2 linked regions of the Dyadobacter pollutisoli genome follow. The protein of the gene in region 1 interacts with the protein of each later gene in a pairwise test. Links are inferred from orthologs where the notes say so. Each region holds a gene or a part of one and is shown on either strand. Other genes may lie near its edges.

Evidence for each region. Proteins that work in one complex are often made in the same cells at the same time.
Region 2: the proteins of ligA (region 1) and leuS interact in binary tests that used the Escherichia coli proteins (3 or more experiments, as listed by UniProt). The link is inferred for Dyadobacter pollutisoli from one-to-one orthologs.

Annotation. Positions count from the first base shown.
Region 1 is NZ_CP112998.1:4,405,916-4,408,874, forward strand. Bases 1-2,944 are described here. They hold ligA (NAD-dependent DNA ligase LigA), read right to left. Parts: upstream 2,546-2,944; coding sequence 455-2,545; downstream 1-454. Other genes in these bases: dapA (4-hydroxy-tetrahydrodipicolinate synthase), read right to left, coding at 1-393; ON006_RS18035 (Uma2 family endonuclease), read left to right, coding at 2,743-2,944. In the rest of the region: more of ON006_RS18035, read left to right, coding at 2,945-2,959. UniProt on the Escherichia coli protein: DNA ligase that catalyzes the formation of phosphodiester linkages between 5'-phosphoryl and 3'-hydroxyl groups in double-stranded DNA using NAD as a coenzyme and as the energy source for the reaction.
Region 2 is NZ_CP112998.1:4,271,084-4,274,435, forward strand. It holds leuS (leucine--tRNA ligase), read right to left. Parts: upstream 3,009-3,352; coding sequence 201-3,008; downstream 1-200. Other genes in the region: ON006_RS17465 (T9SS type A sorting domain-containing protein), read left to right, coding at 1-125; ON006_RS17475 (porin family protein), read left to right, coding at 3,254-3,352.

The DNA of each region.
Region 1 (2,959 bases):
TGAAGCGTCCGCGATAGCCGTGAAATGTGCGATGATACCTTCCTGAGTAGGTTTATTGTAATATGGGCAAACCGACAATATAGCGTCGACTCCATTGAAATCGGTCTCCTTAATGCAATCCAGAACGGACTGGGTATCGTTGCTTCCTATGCCGTAAACTATTGGCAGGGACTTATAGTTGTTCTTGATTGTAAATGCCAGAATTTCACGTTTTTCCTTGGAGTTTACGGTAGGTGATTCCCCTGTGGTTCCCTGAACGACAAGATAGTCCGTTCCTCCTTCTGTCACCAGGTCGATTAATTTTTTCAACCCCTGGTAATCAATCTCATTCTGCTCATCAAAAGGCGTGATCAGCGCTGCTCCCACCCCTTTGAAACGTTGGTCCAATGGCATTATTTACTTATATAATTGGTTAATTTTAAAACACAAAGTTAGCTTTCTGAGCCGTTTTTCTTTACTTATTCTCAATCATTGCTAAAAATTCTTCCTCGGACAGAATGGTAACGCCCAGTTTTCGTGCTTTTTCGAGCTTGGCAGGTCCCATATTTGCACCGGCAAGTAAGTAATTCAGCTTTCCTGACACCCCGCTAAGGACCCGTCCGCCATTCACCTCAATTTTCATTTTCAAATCGTCCCTTTCGAAATTTTCAAAAACACCGGAGATCACAAACGTCTTTCCTTCCAGCATATCGCTTTCCAGCTCCACTGGTTTTTCGTCGCTCTCCATTTGTAGCCCCGCTTTTTCGAGCCGTTCCACCAGATCCTGATTTTCGGGAATGCTGAAATAGGATTCAATACTCAATGCAATGCGGCCACCGATTTCCGGTACCGCCGTCAACTGTTCATAAGTGGCCGTCCGCAATGCCTGAATGGATTTGAAATAGGCAGCAAGTTTTTCTGCAACCGTAGCTCCTACAAACCTGATTCCGAGCGCGAATAGCACATTTTTGAATGGTACCGTTTTTGACAGATCAATACCTTTCAGGATATTTTCAACCGTTTTTTCCCTGAAACTGATGATTTTAGTCTTGCCTGTTTCTTCATTGACAATGGTTTTTTCGAGGCCTAGCAAATTTTCATAGGTAAGGTCATAAAGATCGGCCGGTGTCCGCACCATATTCAGGTCGAAGAGCAATTCAATTTTTCCCTCGCCCAAACTTTCAATGTTCATGGCCTTACGATGAATAAAGTGCTCGATCCTGCCTTTCAGTTGTGGCGGGCAATGGCTGTCATTCGGACAGAAAAAGGCCACTTCTCCTTCATTTCGCTGCAGTTCAGAATTACATTCGGGACAATGTGTTGGAAAAATGATTGGTGTAGTAGGGTATAATTCGCGCTGGCTGACATCTACGCCGGTTATTTTCGGGATAATCTCGCCGCTTTTCTCAACAAAAACCGTATCACCAAGCTGTATACCAAGCCTTTCCAGCTCGTTTGCATTGTGTAATGTGGCCCTTTTCACCCTGGTACCCGAAAGATGCACCCCTTTTACTTTATTATATGGAAGTGCGCGTTCAGTCAGATCACACAAATTGGCGACGGGCGTCACAGCTCCCGTGCGGCCCACCTGATAGTTCACCGACCGCAGGATCGCAGGTTTGTTTTCTGCTTTGTATTTAAATGAAATGGCCCAGCGAGGGCTTTTGGCCGTAAAACCCAGTTCACGCTGCTGCTCAAAGGAATTGACTTTGATCACGATACCATCCGTCGCCAGCGGTAATGTCATCCTTTTATCTTCCCATTCATGAATGTAGGCGATCACCTCATCAATGTTACTAACCTTTTTCCAGCCCGGCGAAACATTAAATCCCCAGGATTTCAGTCCCAACAGGCTTTCTTCATGACTTTTAAAGAATTCTGTGTCAGTCAGAAAAGTATAAACATAGCAATCCAGCGCCCGCCTTGCCGTTTCGCCTGAATCCTGCAATTTGAATGAGCCCGAAGCCGCATTCCGGGGATTGGCATACTGGTTTTCGCCCAGCGTTTCCATTTCTTCATTCAATTTCTGAAAAGAAGTGATGGGCATAAAACCTTCGCCGCGTACTTCAAAAATCGGTGGCTGGTCTTCTGCTTTTACCCGGAGTGGCAAGGAGCGAATGGTCTTCACATTATTGGTAATTTCGTCGCCACGGGTACCGTCGCCGCGGGTTACCCCTCTCACCAGCACGCCATTTTCGTAGGTAAAACTCAATGAAATCCCGTCAAATTTGAGTTCGCAGATGTACTCGTACGGCTCCCCGTCCAATCCCTTCCGCACACGCTCATCGAAATTCCGGAGCTCCTGCTCATTATAAGTGTTATCCAGCGACAACATCGGATAGCGGTGATAAACTGCATTAAAGCTCTTGGTAATGGCGCCGCCAACCCGCTGAGTCGGGGAATCGCCCAATCTGAAATCAGGATACTGATCTTCCAGCGCTTTCAATTCCTTTAACAACTGGTCAAATTCAAAATCCGAAATTTCCGATACGCTATCCTGGTAATATCGGTAGTTGTAATGGTTCAGCTGGTCGGTTAGCTCCTGGATTTTCTGTTCGGGACTCATGGTTATAGCGGCTGCTTTGGTGATTCGGCCCAAATTTAAGATTAATTCCAAATTTTGGGAATAATGTCAAAAATGTGACCGATACCTCCGTTCCACGTATTCTATAATATGTCGATAACCGACTGCGTGTTACAAGCAACTTTTCAACATGATTCTTTTCACAAAATTTGAGTATTTTCGTAAAACAGGTGACACCTATGAAAACTATGGAAGCTGCCATTTGGTACAACCCGGATCTCACACAGATCATCAATGGAGAGGAGATTATGTCTCCTAGCCCAAAAACGCCGCATCAAAAGGCTTCAAGGAAGCTTCAAAGAATTCTGGAAGATCATGCGGAAGCCAAAAACCTGGGAGATGTTTTTAATGCGCCACTTGATGTTATTTTCGAAGATGGCGTGAACTCTCTTCAAC
Region 2 (3,352 bases), 130 kb from region 1 along the record:
CAATGGATGTAAGCGACCTACCGCTTGGAAGTTACACATTGGAGATTTCAAGCAACGGTGAAAAAATTACCAAAGCATTTGAACTGACCGAAAAACAAACCGAGCGCGAGATTACCATCAAGTAACTGCTTAATTGCAAAAAAGGAGACATTGCGCTGACCTGCAATGTCTCCTTTTTTATGTCCTGTCGCTAAAATGGTCTATATAACCACGTTAACTATACGTTTCGGAACCACGATCACCTTCCTGGCCGGGTTACCTTCCATCCATCGCTGAACGGTTTCATTCGCGAGCACTTCTTTTTCAATTTCCGAAGCAGGTGTATCCAATGCAAATGACAACGAAGCCCTTACTTTTCCATTGATCTGGATCGGATATTCAAAGACTGCGTCCACCACATATTGTTGCTCCCATTTCGGGAAATCAGCTTTGGAAACCATTCCTTTTTCATTACCCAATGCATCCCAAAGTTCTTCCGAAATATGAGGCGCATAAGGTGAAAGCAATATGATCAGCTCCTGCAAAACCGCCCTGCTCTGGCATTTCAAACTTCCCAGTTCATTGACACAAACCATGAAAGCACTTACAGCCGTGTTGAATGAGAAGTGTTCAATGTCTTCCTCAATCTTCTTGATCGTCTTATGCAGTATTTTCAGCTCCTCCGGCTTTGCAGCAACATCCTTCACCATCCATTGCCCGGCGTCATTGTAAAACAACCGCCACAGCTTCCTGATAAAGCGATAAGTACCGTCGATTCCATTGGTATTCCATGGCTTTGCCTGATCCAATGGGCCTAAGAACATTTCGTACAACCGCAATGTATCCGCACCGTAACGTTCAACGATATCGTCTGGGTTCACTACATTAAACTTGGATTTGGACATTTTTTCCACTTCCACGCCGCATATATACTTCCCGTCTTCCAGGATAAATTCTGCATTTTCACCTGCAATGTCCGGTCGCGTTGCTTTGAACTTGGCAACATCCAGCACATCGTTCTCCACAATGTTAACGTCAACGTGCAATGCCGACACTTCATACTGCGACCGCAAACCTGCGCTTACGAAGACAGGTTTGCTATAATCGTCTCCTTTTACCCGGTACACAAAATTGCTGCGCCCCTGGATCATTCCCTGGTTGATCAGTTTCTTGAAAGGCTCTTCCTCGGGAACAAAGCCTCTGTCCTTCAAAAACTTGTTCCAAAAACGACTGTAAAGTAAATGTCCTGTCGCGTGTTCGGTGCCGCCGATGTACAAATCCACATCGCGCCAGTATTCGATCGCTTCCTTCGAAGCAAACTCACCCTCATTTTTAGGGTCCATATAGCGGTACCAGTACCAGCTGCTACCAGCCCAGCCCGGCATAGTGCTCAGCTCGTAACCATTCCCTGAGCCGTGCGCCCAATCCTGAGCCCGTCCTAACGGCGGCTCTCCGTTTTCAGTAGGCAAATATTTATCAACCTCAGGCAAATTCAGCGGCAACTCACTTTCCTCTAACAAATAAGGCAATGGCTGTCCGGTGCTGTCATTTTTATAATAAACCGGAACCGGCTCACCCCAATAACGCTGGCGGCTGAAAACCGCGTCACGCAACCGGTAATTGATCTTTCCTTTACCAATACCTTTTTCTTCCAACCATTGGATCAGCACCTTATTAGCCTCGTGGAATGTCAAACCATTGATCATTCCCGAATTGATATAATGTCCTTCCTTGGTAGCGTCCGCCTGGGTTTCAGTTTCTTTTTGAGAATCCAGGATCGGTATGATAGGCAAGTCAAAATGCTTTGCGAAGTTCCAGTCACGTTGATCACCTGATGGCACAGCCATCACAGCTCCTGTTCCGTAACCCGCCAAAACGTAGTCAGCAATGTAAACAGGTACTTTCTCGCCATTAAATGGATTAATAGCAAATGCACCCGTAAATGCTCCCGAAACCGTTTTCACATCCGACATCCGGTCACGCTCCGATTTTTTCTGCGTCATCGCAATGTATGCATCGATATCGGCACGTTGTTCAGGCGTGGTAATGACGTCCACAAGCTCATGCTCGGGCGCAATTACCATAAATGTAACCCCGTAAATCGTGTCCACGCGGGTGGTAAAAACTTCAATATTTCCTTCTTGTCCGTCAATGGCGAATTTCACCAGCGCACCGACCGATCTTCCGATCCAGTTGCGTTGCTGCTCCTTCAATGAGTCGGTCCATTCCACAGTATCCAACCCGTCCAGCAAACGTTGTGCATAGGCATTAATGCGCATCATCCACTGTCGCATCAGTTTTTGAATAACAGGAAAGCCGCCGCGTTCAGAAACACCGTCCTTCACTTCATCATTGGAAAGCACAGAGCCAAGGCCCGGGCACCAGTTGACGGTCGCATCAGCAACGTAGGTCAGCCGGTATTTCAATGTCAATTTATATTGCTCCTCTTCCGACCACGCATTCCATTCCTCGGCCGAAAAAACCGGGGTATCCTCGTCGCGGGGAGCATTGATTTTTTGATTTCCTTCTTTACTGAATTTGTCCGTCAGCGTATCGATGGATTCAGCTTTGTCCGTATCGTTGTTGTACCAGCTGTTGAACAATTCTGCAAAAATCCATTGCGTCCATTTGTAATATCCAGGATCCGACGTCCGCACTTCCCGGTTCCAGTCGTAGCTGAGGCCCAGGTTTTTTAACTGTTCAATGTAGCGGGTAATGTTTTGCTCGGTAGTAATAGCAGGGTGCTGGCCAGTCTGGATCGCGTACTGCTCGGCAGGCAAGCCAAAGCTGTCGAATCCCATTGGATGCAACACATTGAATCCCTTTAATCTTTTATAACGGGAATAAATATCCGAGGCAATGTATCCCAGCGGATGGCCAACATGCAGCCCTGCTCCCGAAGGATACGGAAACATATCCAACACATAATACTTCGGCAAAGCGGATTGGTTGGATACCTGGAAAGTACCGCTGCTCTGCCAGTAATCCTGCCACTTTTTTTCTATTTCCCGATGACTATATTCACTCATATCTTTTGTTCGTAACCCCGGTTTTATGTGTTCCGGCCCTTCATTTTTGTAAATCGACCGCAAAAATAGCTTTTTTTGATTGCATAAAGGTTATTCAACTCCACATTACCTATTTACGTTTTTTAAAACCGGTATTTTGTAGAAACAAATGCCCATTTAAACCGTTATCACTATCCTTTGAACACGGCATGGCTTTTGAATAGCAATGGCAATATCATTACAAATTCATTTTAATTCTGATTGCTATGAAAAACATTATGATTGCGGTTTGTGCGTTACTGATTACGCATGCGGCGACGGCTCAATATGATCCTGCTTTTCGCTTTGGCGTCAAGGCGGGTGCC